DNA from 2 places in the Priestia sp. VA7 genome. Region 1 is predicted to be linked to the other one. Evidence: a T-box and tRNA genes for the amino acid it is inferred to sense, from the RefSeq annotation. Region 1 holds a T-box; the other holds one or more tRNA genes.
The links. The T-box of region 1 lies ahead of leuS (leucine--tRNA ligase). A T-box ahead of a tRNA ligase gene usually reads a tRNA of that ligase, here a tRNA-Leu.

Region 1 (9,674 bases):
TATTTAAAAGAAAGTCAAGCGCTTGAGCAATTCCAGGTCCAAATGGCTCTTCTTGTTTTTCTGTGCTTGTCAAAACACTTTTAATTTGTAAAAAACGCTGCGTCTCAGCTAGAATTTCAGCTTCTCTTTTTTGAACTTCCTCTTTCCAATTAATTGCCGTCATCTGTTTGTCTCCTTTTCCTGCTTTTACAGATTGTATCTATCATTACTATTGGTAAATTCAACTTTATCATACCTTTATATAGAAAGAAATAATTGTCTCTTTCCTTTCATATCAAAGGTTTACAGAGTCAAAATTCCGGGAAATAAATTGTAGGCACAATCGATAAAAACGGATTCTATTTGTTTATTGTTTACATATACTATAAAAAATGTGCAAATAGAGGAAGGAGATGTTACGAAAGGATTACATATTTATATCATTTTTTGTAAATATTGTGTTAATTTGCGTTTTCTCTTTTATTTTTCTGTCGATTTTGTGTACAATAAGGATAAGGACTGAAATAGTGCTTGACATCTCAGAGTTATAAAGAAGTTGTGCCTTACGAAAAACGAATAAGGAAGTGGTTTTTTGAAACCTTCAACTAATCGAATGCTAACTCGTATCAAATCGGTCTATATGTTCATTTGTAAAAATGGAACAGTTACAACGCAAGAGCTTGTAGACGAATTTGGTATTACACCAAGAACCATTCAGCGTGACTTGAATGTGTTAGCATATAATGATTTAGTTCGCAGCCCAAGTCGCGGTACATGGACGACTACGCAAAAGAAGGTCAAGATGTCATCCTAGTAAGTTTATTTCAAGGGTAGTAAGTGATTTATATATAGAGATAAAATTCTACGCAGTAGAAAGTCAAGACTTGGACGAGTGCATAGTCCCCCGCTCCATTTGCACGTCAAGCAGAGTTGGTACTCGTTTAAGTGCTTTAACGTGAAATGTTTCACTTGTCTAACAAAGTGGACAAAAAAAGGAACCATTTTAGACTTAGGTTCCTTTTTCTTTCGCCTCTTCTTAGGCATTTGATTTTTGCAATAAAGCTAGTTCTTCTTCCGTTAACTCCCTATACTCTCCTAAATCTAATGACTCGTCTAACAGCAAAGCTCCCATAGATAAACGTTTTAAATACGTTACTTTTTTTCCTCTTGCTTCAAACATACGCTTCACTTGATGAAATTTTCCTTCAACGATCGTTAATTCAATTTCTGATTCCACACCGCTTGTTAGTATCTTTAACTCTGCTGATTTTGTTACATATGCATCATCAAGAGTGACACCTTGTCTAAATGCTTCAGCATCTTCTTCAGTCACCGGTGCATTAATTTTTGCAAAATATGTTTTAGGAACGTGTTTTTTAGGAGATAGCAGCTGATGTGCAAGCTGACCGTCATTCGTCAGCAGCAAGAGCCCTTCTGTATCTTTATCTAAACGCCCTACCGGAAATGGGTCATACACAGCATCGTCAAGTTCAAGTAAGTCCAAAACTGTTTCATGAAGAGAATCTTCTGTTGCTGATATGACGCCTTGAGGCTTATGAAGCATAAAGTAAACAAATTCTCGGTAAGAAACGGCTTCGCCATGCACAGTGATTTCTTGTTCATCTGGATTAACGTGGACCTTAGCATCTTTAACTGTTGAACCGTCTACCTTAACAGCTCCAGTCTTTAAAAGACCTTTAACTTCTTTTCGGCTTCCGTACCCAATGGTAGAAAGCAATTTATCCAAACGCATGTAATATCCTCCTCTTTTTTGAAAAGAAGATGACTCTAACGAGTCATCTTCTTACTTAGGCACTGCGCTGTTTATTTCGGCGCAGTATCTTTCTTTCAATTGCACCAGTTACCCTCGCTCCCATTACTTTTTCAAGCAGGCTTGAACGATAGGTAATAATAAAGTAAATAAGGCCGCCTACTGCTGCTCCTATAATTGTAATAACAGTGGCAGAGAATCGTCCTGGCGTTGTAAACAGACCAATCACTGCTGCGACAATTTTTACGCTGATTCCCATAATCGCAACAAAAATGAGAATAAGCACAGAGCGTTTTATAAACTCACTGTAGTTATATTTTGCGTGTTTTTGAATAAGCGCAAACATATAAACAAGAGATACGATATAGCCTAGTGCAGTCGCTAAAACTGAACCAATCTCGTGGAACATAAGAATAAATGGAACGTTCACGACAATTTTCACAATCAATCCAAATAATAGACTTAAAACAGCATATTTTTGTTTGTTGATTCCTTGTAAAATAGCTCCATTCACCGTAAAAAATGAGAACAATAAAGCTACCGGTGCATAGTAAAGCAAGACATTTCCACCCGCATCCGATGCATCTGTTCCAAAGAAAAACGTATAGGCTGGGCCAGCTAAAGCCATTAATCCTACAGATGCTGGCAGCACAAGAAACATAATCGTTTGATATGTTTGGTCAATTTGCTTTTGCAGTACGTTATAATCTTTATTCACAAAGGAACGTGTAATCGTTGGTACAAGAGTCAAACCGAACGCAGTAGCTAATGAAACGGGAATCATCACAAGCTTTGGAACATAAGACTGAACAATTCCGTTCATTGACTCTGCTATTTCTTTTTGTCCAGCCGCTACCATTGCACGGTTAAATGTGAATTGGTCCACATATTGATAAAGCGGAATAGCCAAGCTGACAAAGACATATGGCAATGAATACGTAAGCAGCTCTTTAAAAATGGATACGGTAGAAATACGCGTAGGCGTTACCGTCTGCTCGTTCACCATTTTATCAAGATAAGGCTTTCGTTTTTTCCAGTACCAAATTAATACAGCCAGTCCAGCAAGAGCTCCTACAAAAGCCCCCATCGTAGCAAATCCAACGGCTAATGCAAGACTTCCATGGACAACTTTGATGACGATATAGGTAGATGCCAATAAAAAGACAACCCGCACAAGCTGTTCAACTACTTGTGAAACAGCTGTTGGTCCCATAGACTGGTGACCTTGGAAAAATCCTCGCATTAAACTCATCATCGGTACTACAATTAACGCAACACTAACCATTCGCATAACCATTACTACATCTTCTAAGGAGTTATTTAAATCAGAACCTCCCAGTGTAATTCTAGACATAACAGGAGCTAACGAATATAAAAGTAAAAATGCAAGTATTCCTGTGACAAGCATTAATTTCATGCCGGCCCGATACATTCTTCTACTCGTATAGTAATCACCGAGTGCATTATATTTTGATACAAATTTCGATACGGCCATTGGCATACCGGCTGTAGCAATACTTAAATAAATAGCATATTGGTTATATCCGTAACCAAACAGTGCTCCCCCTACGGTTCCAACAAGGATCGCAAATGGAAATAAATAAATCATTCCCAAGATTCGGGATACATAAGTGCCAAGCGTTAGCACAAAGGTCCCTCTTAACAATTTTGAATCAGACATACGTTTGCCTCCGATACTTAATGTTACATACTGATAATAATGATAGAATTGAAAAGAAGCAAGTGACAGTATACACTAAGAAAGGTCTTATACTCACTCGCACTCGTCAACAAACTAAAAAAACAAAGACTATAGCCCATTTTATCCAATGTTGAGAGATTTGTCAGTGAACAAACTAAATTTTTTTAAGAATAGACAGGTTGGTGAAAATATGATATATGATGTAGTCGTAATCGGAGGAGGACCTTCTGGTTTGATGGCATCGATTGCAGCTGGTGAGTCAGGTGCAAACGTATTATTAATTGATAAAGGCAATAAACTTGGACGAAAGCTTGCCATTTCTGGAGGCGGACGCTGTAATGTGACAAACCGTCTTCCCATTGATGAACTTATTAAACACATTCCAGGAAACGGACGCTTTTTATACAGTGCGTTTTCTGTTTTTAATAACGAAGATATCATCTCTTATTTTGAAGGCCTTGGAATTAAATTAAAAGAGGAAGATCACGGCCGTATGTTTCCGGTCAGCAATAAAGCGCAATCTGTTGTTGACGCATTAATTAGCGAACTTCACCGTCTTCGTGTGACAATTCGCACAAACACAGCCGTTAAACGCGTACACTATGAGAACAACACCGTGAAAGAAGTTGTGCTTCAAAACGGGGAAGCAATCCAAACAAAAAGCGTTGTGATTGCAGTAGGTGGAAAATCAGTACCTCATACAGGTTCCACAGGAGACGGTTATCAATGGGCAAAAGATGCGGGGCATAAAATTACTGAACTTTACCCAACAGAAGTTCCTATTACATCTAGCGAACACTTTATTAAAACTAAAACGCTTCAAGGTCTATCGCTTCGCAATGTAGGACTAAGCGTGCTTAATAAAAAAGGCAAGCCTGTCATTACTCATCAAATGGATATGATTTTCACTCACTTTGGCATCTCTGGCCCTGCCGCTCTTCGCTGCAGCCAATATGTTGTTAAAGAGTTAAAGAAACAAAAAAGCAATACTGTTCAAATGTCTCTTGATTTATTTCCTAGCCAAAACGACGAAGATATTTTCCAAAAATTAGTCAAAACAACAAAAGAAGAGCCGAAAAAAGCAATTAAAAATGTCTTAAAAGGTTTTGTATCTGAACGCTATCTATTGTTTTTACTCGAGCAAGCAAGCATTGATAGCCAAGCGCTAGCAGGACAGCTTCAGCATGAGAAACTGAGAGAATTTGCAAGACTGTGCAAACGATTTGAATTTGCTGTAAACGGCACGCTTTCTTTAGAAAAAGCATTCGTCACAGGAGGCGGCGTATCTGTTAAAGAAATTCACCCAAAAGAAATGTCTTCGAAATTTATGCAAGGCCTTTACTTCTGCGGGGAAATTCTTGATATCCATGGATACACTGGAGGATACAATATCACTTCTGCTCTTGTAACAGGCCGTTTGGCTGGAAGTAATGCAGGAGAATTTGCAACAAGCCTAGCATAATATGCTAGGCTTTATACATAACCATGGCTGAAAAACAGTACACCTGCTCATCACGATCAACATCCACTGTCACTTGGTATTTAATATCAACGACGTCTTCATCCTCTAATTTCCGTAAAAATCGGTTCACCGCAAATTCTAAATCTTTTTCGTGCTCTTTATCAAACATTTTCACCTGTATCACAGCTTCTACCACCTTGTCCTATCAAATTTGTTTCAATCAGAATGGACTGTTTCTCTTGATGATGGTTTTTGTACGGATTTTCAATCTCTTACTACCTCTATTTTTATGAGAGCTTTTATAGATTTAGTCATCATTTGTTTTCCTGCTATCATTTTAGTCGGATGGCAGAAGTGTCATTCAAAAAAGAGGTTGAGACATAACGAAATGAACTCAATCTAAAGACGAACAAATGGGATACATGAGCTGAAACGCTTGTGACACGGCAGTCAATTTCCTTTCAAGACTTCGCTTTCCGCGGGCGGCCGGTGATCCTCCTCCTCGCTTGCGCTCCTGGGGGGTCTCACCTTTTCCGCTTTTCTCGCAGGAGCCTTCGCCTTGCCTTCCAATCAGCTGCTAGAGGAGAGGAAACGAAACAAATAAAACCTAAGTTCACCCTAACAAAAAAATGAACCACTAATCAAACATGTTGATCAATGGTTCATTTTTCACTTCAGCTAAGATACTTTTGTCCCAGCCTCTTTTTTATTTATTAACCGTTTTTCCTTCCCACTCTAACATACCGCCAACCATATTTGTTACTTTATATCCTTGTTCTTGAAGGTAGTAACATACGTTTTCACTGCGGCGGCCCGAACGGCAAATGAAAATATATTCTTTGTCTTTATCGAAATAATCCACATTACCTGGAATATCATTCATACGAATGTGTTTAGCAGTTGGAATCATTCCTTCTGCTACTTCTTCATCTTCGCGCACATCAACTAAATGAAGTTCTTCTCCATTTTCAACGCGTTTTTGAAGTTCTTCAGGCGTAATTACTTTTACTTCTTCCATCTTCGTCATTCCTCTCTATTCTTTCATTCAGCTTGCTATCGCTATTGTAGCAAATTCAAATACCTTTATGCCACTAAATAAGAAAAGCTTAAGCAGCAGCCTGCCTAAGCCCTTCCAATCGTAGTTAAAGGTTTGACTAAGCGCCTGATGTTAACCCGGAAAGGCGGACATCAGGCACTTAGGTCTAGAACAGAACCCCTGACTAAAGAGCAGTCAGGGGTTCTGTTCTACATCAATACTTAATTAGCTACGATGTTTACTAATTTACCAGGCACAGCAATCACTTTGCGCACTGTCTTACCTTCAATGAACTCTTGAACATCTTCATTAGCCATTGCAATATCTTGAAGCTCTTCACGAGACGCCTCAGCAGGTACGTTTACTTTCGCACGTACTTTACCGTTAATTTGAACGACAATTTCCACTTCATCATCTACAAGTTTTGCTTCGTCAAACGCAGGCCAAGCCTCATACGAAATTGTATCTTCGTGACCTAGTTTGCTCCATAATTCCTCAGTCGTATGAGGACAAATTGGTGCTAATAGCTTCACAAATCCTTCTACGTATTGCTTTGGCAGCACGTCAACTTTGTATGCATCATTGATGAATACCATAAGCTGAGAGATACCTGTATTAAAACGGAGGCCTTCGTAATCTTCCGTTACTTTTTTCACCGTTTGGTGATACACGCGTTCAAGCGTAGTGTCATTGCTTTCTTGAACCTTGCTGCTTAATTCACCGTTATCGTCAACAAGTAAGCGCCATACACGATCTAAGAAACGGCGTGCACCATCAAGCCCTTTTGTTGACCAGGCGATTGACGCATCTAAAGGCCCCATGAACATTTCATAAAGGCGAAGCGTATCTGCTCCGTGGCTTTCTACGATCTCGTCTGGGTTTACAACGTTACCTTTTGACTTACTCATTTTTTCGTTGTTTTCTCCAAGAATCATACCTTGGTTAAACAGTTTTTGGAACGGCTCTTTTGTTGGAACTACGCCGATATCATATAAAAACTTATGCCAGAAACGAGCATATAATAAGTGAAGAACAGCGTGTTCAGCTCCACCGATATAAATATCAACCGGCAACCATTCTTTTAATTTATCTGCATCTGCTAACGCTTCACTGTTTGTTGGATCAATGTAGCGTAAGTAATACCAGCAGCTGCCTGCCCATTGAGGCATTGTATTTGTTTCGCGGCGCCCTTTTTTGCCTGTTTCCGGATCTACTACGTTCACCCAGTCATCAATGTTTGCTAACGGAGATTCACCTGTGCCTGACGGTTTAATTTCAGTCGTTTTTGGTAACACAAGCGGAAGCTGATCTTCAGGAACTGCAGTCGTTGTGCCATCTTCCCAGTGAATAACAGGGATTGGTTCACCCCAGTAGCGCTGACGACTGAATAACCAGTCACGCAGACGGTATGTTACTTGTTTTTCACCTTTTTCATTTGCTTGAAGCCACTGAATCATATTTGAAATTGCTTCTTCTTTATCTAAACCATTTAAGAAGTCTGAATTAACGTGCTCGCCGTCGCCTGTATAAGCTTCTTTTGAAACGTCTCCGCCCGCTACTACTTCTTTAATCGGCAGTTCAAATTTAACAGCAAATTCATAATCACGCTCATCATGAGCTGGAACAGCCATAATTGCACCTGTGCCATAGCTCATTAAAACATAGTCAGCAATCCAAATTGGCATTCTCTCGCCGTTTACAGGGTTAATTGCATAAGCACCAGTGAATACGCCAGTTTTATCTTTAGCTAAGTCTGTACGTTCTAAATCGCTTTTGCTTTTAATTTGATCTAAATACGCTTCTACCGCTTCTTTTTGTTCGGCTGTTGTAATTTTTTCTACAAACGGATGTTCAGGTGCTAAAACGGCATACGTTGCTCCAAATAGCGTGTCAGGACGCGTTGTGAACACAGTAAATGTGTCCTCGTATCCATCGATTGTGAAGTGCACGTGAGCTCCTTCAGAGCGGCCAATCCAGTTGCGCTGCATTTCTTTAATACTTTCTGGCCAATCAAGCTCATCTAAATCTTCTAGTAAACGATCTGCATAAGCTGTGATTTTAAGCATCCACTGCTTCATTGGACGACGCTCAACCGGATGTCCCCCACGCTCACTTTTGCCGTCAATAACTTCTTCGTTCGCAAGTACTGTTCCTAGAGCAGGACACCAGTTAACAGCTACTTCATCCACATAAGCTAAGCCGTTTTTATATAGCTGTAAGAAAATCCACTGTGTCCATTTGTAGTAGTTTGGATCAGTTGTATTAATTTCTCGCTCCCAATCGTAAGAGAAACCTAACGATTTGATTTGACGACGGAAATTATTAATGTTAAGTTCAGTGAATTCAGCCGGGTCGTTTCCTGTATCTAATGCATACTGTTCAGCAGGTAGTCCGAATGCATCCCATCCCATCGGATGAAGTACATTGTATCCTTGCATACGCTTCATACGAGATAAAATATCCGTTGCTGTATAACCTTCTGGATGCCCAACGTGTAAACCAGCGCCAGATGGATAAGGGAACATATCTAATGCGTAAAATTTACGCTTTCCTTCATCTTCTGTTGTTCTAAATGTTTTATTTTCTTCCCAAACTTTTTGCCATTTTTGTTCGATCTTTTCATGATTAAAAGCCATACATAATCCTCCTTGTACGCTCCAGCTGTATTTAATTAAACTAAAAAACCCCTCATCCCTCAAACAAAGGGACGAGAGGTTGAATAAACTTCCCGCGGTACCACCCAAATTAGCACAATTATGTACTCACTCATTTTCCTTAACGCGGATAGACGGCAAATGTTACTTTACTTCACATTTACAACTCCAAGGTGAGTTCATGAACGCTCGTTTGCTGACTCGCACCACCCGTCAGCTCTCTTAGCTCGCTTCGTTCACTACTATTCCTTATCATAGTTTTTACATCATACTACCTTGTATTGTAAATAATATGTTCGTAAACTGCAAGTTGTTCAAGGGATTTTGTAAAAGTTTCTGCAATGCAGCACTGCTTTGTTGCTAAATCCTCTCTTTCATTCTTATATATGAACAACTTCTCCCAAAAACATACATCCACGGCCAAACAAAAAAGGGATTGAGACATAATTAAATCAATCCAATTTAAAGACGAACAAATGGGATAAATGCGCTAGTATGAATTTCTTGGTTACACCGCTGTTGATTTCCGTGCAAGACTTTTTCCGCTGGCGGCCGATGAGCCTCCTCGTTTCTTACACTCATGCGGGGTCTCACCTACTTCAGGAGTCTTTACCTTGCCCTCCACTCCGCAGCTAGAAGCACCTAAACAAATGAAACCTACGTTCACCATAAACATGAAAAGATCCGAACGATTCATCGTTCGGATCTTCCTTCAACTAAAATACTTTTATCCCAGTCCCTATTTTCTTTAGCTGCTATTATTAAATGCCAAATCCAAAAGAAAACAGGATGATCGCAAGTACAAGACCAACAAGCGGCACAATCACCGTCATTGCTGCAACTGATCCATACGCATCTTTATGAGTTTCTCCGCAAATAGAATTAATTGTTGTTACGACATAACCATTATGAGGCAAGGAATCTAATACTCCAGAGGAAATAGCTACTACGCGATGGAGAGCTTCTGGATTTACACCAGCATCTAGATAGTGAGGTGCTAAAATTGGCAAAGCAATCGCCTGACCTCCTGAAGCCGAACCTGTCATCCCCGCGATAACACTCACGGCAAT
Region 2 (9,674 bases), on a different contig from region 1:
ACAAATATTCGCGAACAAACAGAAAAGCTAGTTAAGCAAGTCAAAACAAGTAATCAAACGTACAAACCTCATAATTTAACGGGCTCTAAATGTCCGGAATGCGGTTCTTTCTTGAAAGAAAAGAAAACAAAGCAAGGAAGGGTGCTCGTTTGTTCAAGTCTTGAGTGCAGCTATAGACGCGCAAAAGACCCTAAACTATCAAATCGACGCTGCCCACAGTGTCATAAGCGAATGGAAATTCACTCAGGAAAAGCGGGTACGTACTTCCAATGTCGTTCATGTCAAGTAGTGGAGAAAGCTGAGGACAAAAAGAAAAAGATTTCGAAACGAGAAGAACGAAAGCTTCTTAACAAATACAATGATGACGGAGCATTTGGTTCAAGCTTGGGTGATGCTTTAAAACAAGCCCTTCAAGATAAAAAAGATAAATAATGTAGAAAAGTGCGATACCACGGTATCGCACTTTTTTCGTATAATATGGATTAAGTGATGAGTAAGTAAGGTGGAGTGGAACAATGAAAAGAAAAAGCAGGGGAATGGATCGTTTAATCGCGTTCTTTATAGTAGGAGCGATGGTACTAATCATTTTAGCGATACTAATGGTAAGCTATTTTTTTGGTTTTATAGGCTTCCTTAAAGTAATGGGAGTGGAATATGAGTCCTACTGGGCCATATGTTTATTTCTATTTTTAATTTTTGTATTTGGCTCTATCACAGAGCTTTTTTCAAAGGCACTCATTTTTTTAATGAAGAATGCCAGACTGAATAGAGTACTATTTATAACATCTGCAGCTTTTGTGGATATATTTTTTACTTTTCTATCAGTTTATATAGCAGACTTGCTTGTGAGCGGCATCACTGTATCTATTTTAGCGGTGACTCTTTTATCCGTCTGATTTTTTTTGATGGAGAGTGCATTGGATAGTGAATTTCTACGTAAAAAAACAAGCTGATGAAGTTTCTCATCAGCAGCGCATCAGCAAGAAAAGCGCATCATATCAAGCTTCAACGCTATTTAAAGGACTCTGTAACATATTTTTTTAAAAAAGTATGTGATTTTTTTCACATATCTCTTGAAAAAGGACAAACATGTTTGTATAATAAGAATTGTAAAAGATATGTGAAACATTTCACAATATATGTGAAAAACTTCACAATATCATATTTTCTATAATCCTAAGGGGGATATCATCTATGAAAATTGCAGTAGTAGGGTGTACACATGCAGGAACGGCAGCAGTAAAAAATATGGCAGAACTTTATCCAGAAGCTAAAATTACAGTTTATGAGCGAAATGATAATGTTTCATTTTTGTCTTGTGGAATTGCGCTCTATGTAGGCGGGGTCGTAAAAGATGCAAAGGGCTTATTTTACTCTTCACCGTCTGAATTGCAAGAGATGGGTGTAAATATGAAAATGAAACATGAAGTTACGAATATTGATACAGATGGTAAAAAAATAGCTGTACGAAATTTAGAAACCAACAAAGAATTTGAAGATACATTTGATAAACTAGTGATGACAACTGGATCATGGCCGATTATTCCAAACCTTGAAGGCATCGATTTAAATAATGTTGTGCTTTGTAAAAACTATCAGCATGCTAATCACATCATTGAAAAAGCGAAGCAAGCGAAGAAAATAGCCGTAATTGGTGCGGGCTATATTGGTGCAGAGTTAGTAGAAGCATTCGAAGTGTATGGAAAAGAAGTGACGTTTATTGATAGTGCTGATCGCATTTTAAATAAATATCTTGATCCAGAATTTACGAATTTAATGGAAACTGAGTTTGAAAATCGAGGAGTTAAATTAGCATTAAACCAAGCGGTTACTAAATTTGTAGGCAGTGAGGGATCTGTTGAAAAAGTAATGACAACTGCTGGCGAATACGAAGCGGATCTTGTTATTCTGTGTGTTGGCTTCCGTCCAAATACAGACTTAGTAAAAGGACAAGTAGATATGCTTCCAAACGGCGCAATTGTGGTTGATGAATATATGCAAACAAGCAAAAAAGATATATTTGCTGCCGGAGATAGCTGTGCCATTTACTACAATCCGATTAAGAAACATGCCTATATTCCGCTTGCTACCAATGCGGTTAGAATGGGAACATTAGTAGCTCAAAACCTTGTTAAGCCAACGATTAAGTACATGGGAACACAAGGAACGTCAGGCTTGCATATTTATGATTACAATGTTGCATCTACCGGCATAACAGAAACAGCAGCTTCTCTTTTTGATATGAATGTGAAAAGTATCACAATATCAGAGAATAACCGACCTGAATTCATGCCAACGTACGAAAATATTACGTTAAAAGTAGTATATGAAGAAGAAACAAGACGAATTGTAGGCGCACAGGTTATTTCTAAAATTGATGCTACTCAAGCAATCAATACATTGTCTGTATGTGTACAGCAGGAAATGACGATCGATGAGCTTGGCTTTATGGACTTTTTCTTTCAGCCGCATTTTAATAAGCCTTGGCATTTCTTAAACCAAGCAGGACTTCAAGCGCTTCAAGCATAAAAAAAGCAGGTGACTACCTGCTTTTTTTATGTGGATTTTATTATTTTTTTTATTTTAGCAGGTCTAAAGCAGATCCAGCCTATAGTAAGGAGAATAAAAGGATAAAAAGCTCCTACGAAAAAACTATAGGGAATCCACGTTTCGGCTAACCATGTTTTTTGATAGAAAATGCTTGGATAAACAATAATGGAAAAAGTCATAACGATTAATCCCATCGGTAACGTTAAAAAACGGGTTTCAGCAATGTTAAAAATTTGACACACTCCAGCGATGGAAGCATGAAAATAATTAGTGTTATATTTTCCTGGAAAATAATCACTTATACTGAAGTTGCATTCTTTATGAAAGTTTTTTGGATTTCTATCCATTGCTAGAACGCCGCTTTTTATTTTGAATAAACCCGGCAATTAAAAGGAAAAGTGGATATAAGATGCCTACAAGTAAGCTGTAGGGAATCCACGTTTTTGTATCCCAATCCTTTTGATAAGAAACGCTTGGATACACAATAAGGGAAAGGGTAATCATAATGAACGCGACTGGAAAAGAAAATAGCTTGTAGTCCTTTATATGAAATACATTGGCAAACCCCAAAAGAGTAGCGTAAAAGTAAATGCAAAGCTTAAAAAAGAGAGTAATAAACCACAAAATAGCAATGACTACTTCAATTCCTTGAAGAAAGTTTCCTACATCAATTCTTCTTCCTAATTCATAGCTTGGAAACATGGTGATTTGGGAGTAATAAGGACCAAGTACTAGAATTCCGAGTAAGATTAACGTCACCATCACTAGTCCACCGGCTATATTACCTACATAAAAAGATTGAGTTGCCTTTTTCATGTCTGGCGTGTGTGAAGGGAAAATCATAAGCAGAATGGTATAAGTCAAAGAACTGATGCTTAAAAACGTTAAAACAGCACGAATAAAAGCTTTTGGATGGATTTCCAACACAGGCTGAATATGCTCTATTTTAATTTGAGGGATCATAGACAAAATAAGAAGGCCGAATAATCCGACAAACCAAGGAAATAAAATCTCGGCACTTCGTGCAATCACTTCTATTCCTAGGCGTACTCCTACGATGACGACACCCATAAATGCAATGTGGATGGCTGTTAGCGGCGTGTAGGGAAGGATTTGAGTGGTAAGAAAATTTCCTACATAGTAAAGAACTTGACTGCTGATAAATAAATTAGATAACACTAAAACAGCAGAAACAATCTTTCCAAATAGTTTGCCTAAAATTTTTTCGTTCATTTCCATCAGCGTAAGCGTGGGAAACATTTTTCCTAGTGAGGTGAAAAGCAAAACTAAGCCAATTCCTGATGCTACGCCGAAGAGTGATGCAATCCAGGCATCTTGATGAGCATCAGCTGTAATAGCGGCAGGTACAACAATAATTGTGCTTCCGATGCTATATAAAGTTACTAATTTGCGAAACTGCGCAGCTGAAATATTGATTTCATTAAGCAAAATGAGCACATCCTTTTGCCATATACACTAATTAAGTGATCCAACGGAATAATAAGTGACTTAAAGGTTGAAACATTACTTCTACCCAATCAGAAGGATTCGGTAAAGGCAGCCGAAAGATTTTTGCAAGAGCGATTATGATACTGATTGTCATGAATACCATAAAAATGTTCCGTTCCTTTTTATGAGAGTGTTGAGGTAATCTTTTTGTTTCCATCCATATAATCCCTGCACAAATGATCAAAAAGAAAAGAAACAAGTGCATGCAGTCAACCCCAATACATTTTTTCGTTCAGATAAGCTATTCGTATGATGTCCGCTAAAGAAAGTGATTATACATTTTTGTAAGATATAGAAAGCATTTCAGGAGATAGAAGATATTTTTTAGGGCTCTTATATGATTGAGGGATTTGTTATGAGGAATATTCATTTAGCTTTAACCTATTGAAGCGTCGTATGAATAAGTAGAAAAATGCCACACTAAAGAGTGAACAAATGGAAAGGAGCACTATGATGAAAAAATACCCATACAATAAAGGTAAACAACAATCGTTTCAAGCAGCGCAGCAGGGGCATAAAGAAGCAGTAGATGCATATGAACAGGCAAATGAAGCTAAAAATGATGCATCGTACGGCCATGAAGCGAAGCAAGCAATAGGTGAAGTGAATGAAGCCTCTCAGCAAATTGAGAATGCGCTTGAAAATGCTTCTGAAACACAGCGTCAGCGTTTAACAGAGTTTCAGCAAGATATAAAAGATATGGAGAACGATCTTAATCAATAAAAGAGCCGCTGTTTTACTTAGGCAGGTTCAGAATAGAGAGTATAAATTGTAAAAGCAGAAGGTAATGAACTTCTGCTTTTTTTGTCGTGTAAGCAGTATTTACGCTCATTTTTTAATCTAAATGAAGGCTAAATAAATTTCCACCCATACATATACATATTTTGGGGCATTAAGGGTATAGAGTAGTAATTTAATTAAGGAGGATGATTATGAAAGCAGTAACTTTTCAAGGTGCAAAGGATATCCAAGTAAAAGAAGTAGAAGATCCATCTTTGAAGAAAAAAGACGACATTATTGTTAGGATTACATCTACAGCTATTTGCGGTTCGGACTTACATATCTACCAAGGTGCTCTCCCTGCTGAAAAAGGATACGTTATTGGCCATGAACCAATGGGGATTGTAGAAGAAGTGGGTCCAGAGGTAACAAAAGTAAAAAAAGGAGACAGAGTAGTTTTACCGTTCAATATTTCGTGCGGGACCTGTTATTATTGTCAGCATGATTTAGAAAGTCAATGTGATAACTCTAATCCTAATAAGGAAATCGATACAGGAGGATACTTCGGGTTCACTGAACGATACGGAAATCATCCAGGAGGACAGGCTGAACTATTACGTGTTCCCTTTGGGAATTTTATGCCATTTGTAATTCCGCCCTCCTGTGAGCTTGAAGATGAGGCATTGTTATTTATGTCTGATGTTCTGCCAACCGCTTATTGGAGTGTAGAAAATTCCGGAGTTGGACCTGGGGATACAGTAGTGGTTCTTGGCAGCGGCCCCATTGGATTAATGACTCAAAAGTTTGCATGGATGAAAGGTGCTAAACGGGTCATCGCTGTTGATAACGTTCCATATAGATTAAAACGAGCTAAACAAATGAATAACGTAGAGTGCTTTAATTTTGATAAATACGACGATATGGGAAGCTATATTAAAGAGGTAACCGGTGGTGGAGCAGATGTTGTAATTGACTGTGTAGGAATGGATGGAAAGAAATCACCAGTAGAAGCGATTGAACAGAAACTCAAGCTGCAAGGAGGAACGTTAAGTGCTATTCAAATTGCACTAAAAGCAGTAAGGAAATTTGGCACAATTCAGCTAACAGGTGTATATGGATCAATATATAATATGTTTCCTCTTGGGAACATTTTTGAAAGAAACATCACTTTAAAAATGGGACAGGCTCCAGTAATTCATTACATGCCAGAATTATTCAAAAAAATTACAGATAGGGAGTTTGATCCTACAGAAATAATTTCTCATAAAATCCCTCTTGATCAAGCGAGTGAAGCTTATGAAATGTTTAACAATCATCAGGATGAATGTACAAAAGTTATCTTAAAACCATAATTAAGCATATATCTCCTTAAATATGTATAAAGAAAAAATTGAGAATTATTTTTACAATAATCATATCTATTTGAAAGAGGCTGGAACAAAAGCATGTTATTTGAAGGAAGATCCGAGCACGTTTGATTCTTGATGGAGAATCGAATGCGTTCGGATTTTTTTATTGATAGTGTAAACGTAAGTTTCGTGTATATAATTGCTTCTAGCTGTTGTTTGGGAGGAAAGGCGAAGACTTGCACGGAAATCAACAGTGGTGTAACAAATAATCCATCATTCCATTCTTATTTTAAAAGGTATAGAAGTTAAAAAAGTAAGAATCCTAATAAAAACAGAACGATAAGAATGGAAAGGGATTGTGACAGGAAATATGCTAATAAACATACTAATAATGATTGTCGTATTGTACTTCATATATGTATTCGCAACTGCAGTGGTACTGTTTTATGTCCCTTTGCATAAGGGAAAAGACCTAAAAGTAATGAATACTGAGAATTTTTACGGGAAGAAAGAATCCACAGATCGAGTTATGCTTTTGGAAAACGGTTATCTTTCAGGGCTTGTTCGGATGCAGATGATTCAAGAAGCGAGGCATACAATTGATATTGCTTACTTTTCCATAGGTAAAGGTCGTTCTTCGGATTTACTTATGGGCGCTTTATTCGAAGCTGCGGATCGAGGTATACGTATTCGCGTGCTGTTAGACGGGATCTCTCATGGGTTAAAAGGCAAGAGAAAAAATGTTCTTTATGCTCTAGCTTTCCACAATAATATAGAATTAAAGTACTATGAGCCCTTCACTATTTTTAAACCTTGGACATGGCATAACCGTCTTCACGATAAAATAATAGTAGTCGATGGTCAATTAGGTATTAGTGGAGGACGAAACATTGGAGATAAATACTTGGCCAGTCAACCAGATAAAAATTTTGTCTATGACCGTGATGTGCTAATTTATAACACAAAGCAAGAAAGTTATAGTGTCATTGTCTCAATGGAGAAGTATGTAGAGAAATTATGGAACCACCCGTATACCCGAAAAGCTTTTCCAAAGCTCAAGAAAACTAAACAATTTCGGGGCCTTTCAGGCAAGAAATTGTTAATAGATCAATACGAAGAGGCAAAAAAAGTAAATGAACCTTTTGTCCACCCTTATATTGTATGGAGAGAAGCAACGATGCCTACAAGAAAGGTTTCTTTTATTACAAATCCTATTCAACGAATGAATAAAAGCCCTTTTATATGGAAAACATTTATTAAGCTTTCCCAACAAGCTGAAAAATCCATTGTTGTTCAAAGCCCTTATATCGTACCAACAAAAGAGATGGAACAGTATATAGATAAGCAAGTAAAACCAAAAGTGCAAAGAATTATTTTAACTAATTCTATTACATCCACTCCAAATGCTATGGCTTTTTCTGCATACTTGGGAGTGAAGAATCGCGTTATAAAAGCTGGTTCAAAGCTTTATGAATATCAAAAGCCTTATTCAATTCACGGGAAATCTGTTGTTTATGATCAGCGTTTAAGTGCAGTTGGTTCTTTTAACTTAGATTCACGTTCAGTATTTTTAAATACTGAATCTATGGTTATGATAGATAGTGAAGAATTTGCAGCCGAGCTAACAGGAGCTATTGAAACTAAAATTTCTCACAGTGCGCTTGTAGGAAATGAGGGAGAACCTGTTGATCTTAATACGGATTCTCAAAAAAATGTCCCCCCTGTAAAGTCTGCACTCCTACATATCCTTTCGGTCTTCACGCGATTTTGGAGACATTTTGTATAGTTCCGCACTGTGCCTAAAAAAGGCTTTTACTGAAAATCAATGGTAGAATTAAGAGCTACTGCAACTGGCGGAGGGGAGTATAAAAAGCTGTGATATGCCTCACAGTTTTTTGAAATCGCTAGTACTAGTCATGATTCTTAAAAAGCCCTATTGACGAAATTTTATATATGTTTTATTATAATATAGCGTCGTTAATAAACGAGGTTCTTTTGAAGAAATGATTTCTAGGGGCATAGTTTAAAGGTAGAACTACGGTCTCCAAAACCGTCAGTGTGGGTTCGATTCCTACTGCCCCTGCCATTTTGGAGTTATCTTTTAATTCACACGCGGGTGTGGCGGAATTGGCAGACGCGCTAGACTTAGGATCTAGTGTCTTATGACGTGGGGGTTCAAGTCCCTTCACCCGCATCTTTACTTTCATATACGCGCGGAAGTAGTTCAGTGGTAGAACACCACCTTGCCAAGGTGGGGGTCGCGAGTTCGAACCTCGTCTTCCGCTTCTTTTCAAAAGCAGTTTGCATGTGCAAACTGCTTTTTTTGTTGTAGAAATAAAGATTTTGACGATGCTGTTTTTAATCAGAAATAGTTTATTAAAGCAGTGCTGCTTATACGTGTTGTTTTCGTGAATATACACATAATATTGGGGTTACATTAAAAGCTAATGAACGATACGTGAAGACATCTAATATGGTCTTTAAGATAGGGGAGAGTCCTATGGAATCTAGTTGGTTTTCAATTATACCGTTTTTAATTGTTATTCCAATAGCTATTTTCACCAAACAAGTGCTGCCAGGGTTGTTTCTAGGCTTATTAGTAGGCGCTTATTTGGTTGATCATTCGATTGTCGGAGGTGTTGAAAAGCTACTTCACTACATTGTACAAGCTCTTAGAAATAAAAGTAATATAGAAATCGTCGTCTTTTTATACGCATTTTCAGGGCTTATCGGAATGATTAAGATGGCTGGAGGAGTGAAGGGTTTTGTAGAAACAGCTGCAGAAAGAATTGATACAAGAAAAAAAGCTCTTATTTTAACCTATGTTTCAACCATTGGAACATTCAGTGCTCCCACATTTCGTTTTGTGACGATCGCGCCCATTATGAGAGCATTACTCAAAAAGGTGAAAATGACGACAGCAGAGCTAGGGTTTGTTATTGAAACAACTGCTACTCCTGTTATCGTCTTAATTCCTGTGGCAACGGCATTTGTAGGGTATATGGTCTCAATCATTCAAATGGCAATTGATCATCAAGGCATAAAACAAGACGCTTATTCTTTGTTTATTCAAAGCATTCCTTATAACTTCTTTTCGATTGTGATTATTTTAGTAGGGATTTATTTCAGCTTTTTTCATCATTCAACATCTACGGCTCCTATGAAGCTCGAGGAAGAAGACGAAAAAGATTGGCATGATTGTCATCCTTGCGTGTCGAAGGATTTGCCTTCTAAGCCTTGGAATTTGTTAGTACCTTTACTTGTTGTGATTTCACTTACCTTACTTTTAACATGGTGGAGCGGGCATCATAAGAGCCACAGCTTTTTTGAAGCATTTATTAAAGCAGACGTGTTAGAAGCGATGGTAGTAGCTTTAATTATCACTACGTTAATTACCCTCATTTTTTTCTTGTTTCAGCGCTTTACATTACAGAATTTGCTTAATGGTTTTATCACAGGAGGCAATGACTTAATGTCCGTTATTCTGCTGTTATCGGTAGTATGGGGATTATCCGCTGTTACAGAAGACTTAGGTTTTTCAAATTT

Region 2: it has a tRNA-Leu gene. The T-box ahead of leuS (leucine--tRNA ligase) is inferred to sense a tRNA for this amino acid. The anticodon was not compared.

What each region holds. Positions count from the first base shown of each region.
Region 1 is NZ_JBVQPN010000001.1:51,193-60,866, reverse strand. It holds gene pepV (dipeptidase PepV) at 1-163, opposite strand, end outside; gene AC0C45_RS00400 (DeoR family transcriptional regulator) at 572-793, shown strand; gene AC0C45_RS00395 (pseudouridine synthase) at 1,016-1,732, opposite strand; gene AC0C45_RS00390 (putative polysaccharide biosynthesis protein) at 1,788-3,431, opposite strand; gene AC0C45_RS00385 (BaiN/RdsA family NAD(P)/FAD-dependent oxidoreductase) at 3,643-4,914, shown strand; gene AC0C45_RS00380 (sporulation protein Cse60) at 4,919-5,098, opposite strand; gene AC0C45_RS00375 (rhodanese-like domain-containing protein) at 5,621-5,932, opposite strand; gene leuS (leucine--tRNA ligase) at 6,172-8,586, opposite strand; T-box leader at 8,651-8,869, opposite strand; gene AC0C45_RS00365 (hypothetical protein) at 9,113-9,301, opposite strand; gene AC0C45_RS00360 (GntP family permease) at 9,366-9,674, opposite strand, start outside.
Region 2 is NZ_JBVQPN010000004.1:533,202-542,875, forward strand. It holds gene AC0C45_RS20550 (DNA topoisomerase III) at 1-432, shown strand, start outside; gene AC0C45_RS20555 (YrvL family regulatory protein) at 516-896, shown strand; gene AC0C45_RS20560 (FAD-dependent oxidoreductase) at 1,195-2,529, shown strand; gene AC0C45_RS20565 (Asp23/Gls24 family envelope stress response protein) at 2,556-2,897, opposite strand; gene AC0C45_RS20570 (GerAB/ArcD/ProY family transporter) at 2,890-4,008, opposite strand; gene AC0C45_RS20575 (hypothetical protein) at 4,513-4,782, shown strand; gene AC0C45_RS20580 (zinc-dependent alcohol dehydrogenase) at 4,992-6,131, shown strand; gene AC0C45_RS20585 (phospholipase D-like domain-containing protein) at 6,520-7,914, shown strand; tRNA gene AC0C45_RS20590 (tRNA-Trp) at 8,141-8,214, shown strand; tRNA gene AC0C45_RS20595 (tRNA-Leu) at 8,241-8,322, shown strand; tRNA gene AC0C45_RS20600 (tRNA-Gly) at 8,342-8,413, shown strand; gene AC0C45_RS20605 (Na+/H+ antiporter NhaC family protein) at 8,629-9,674, shown strand, end outside.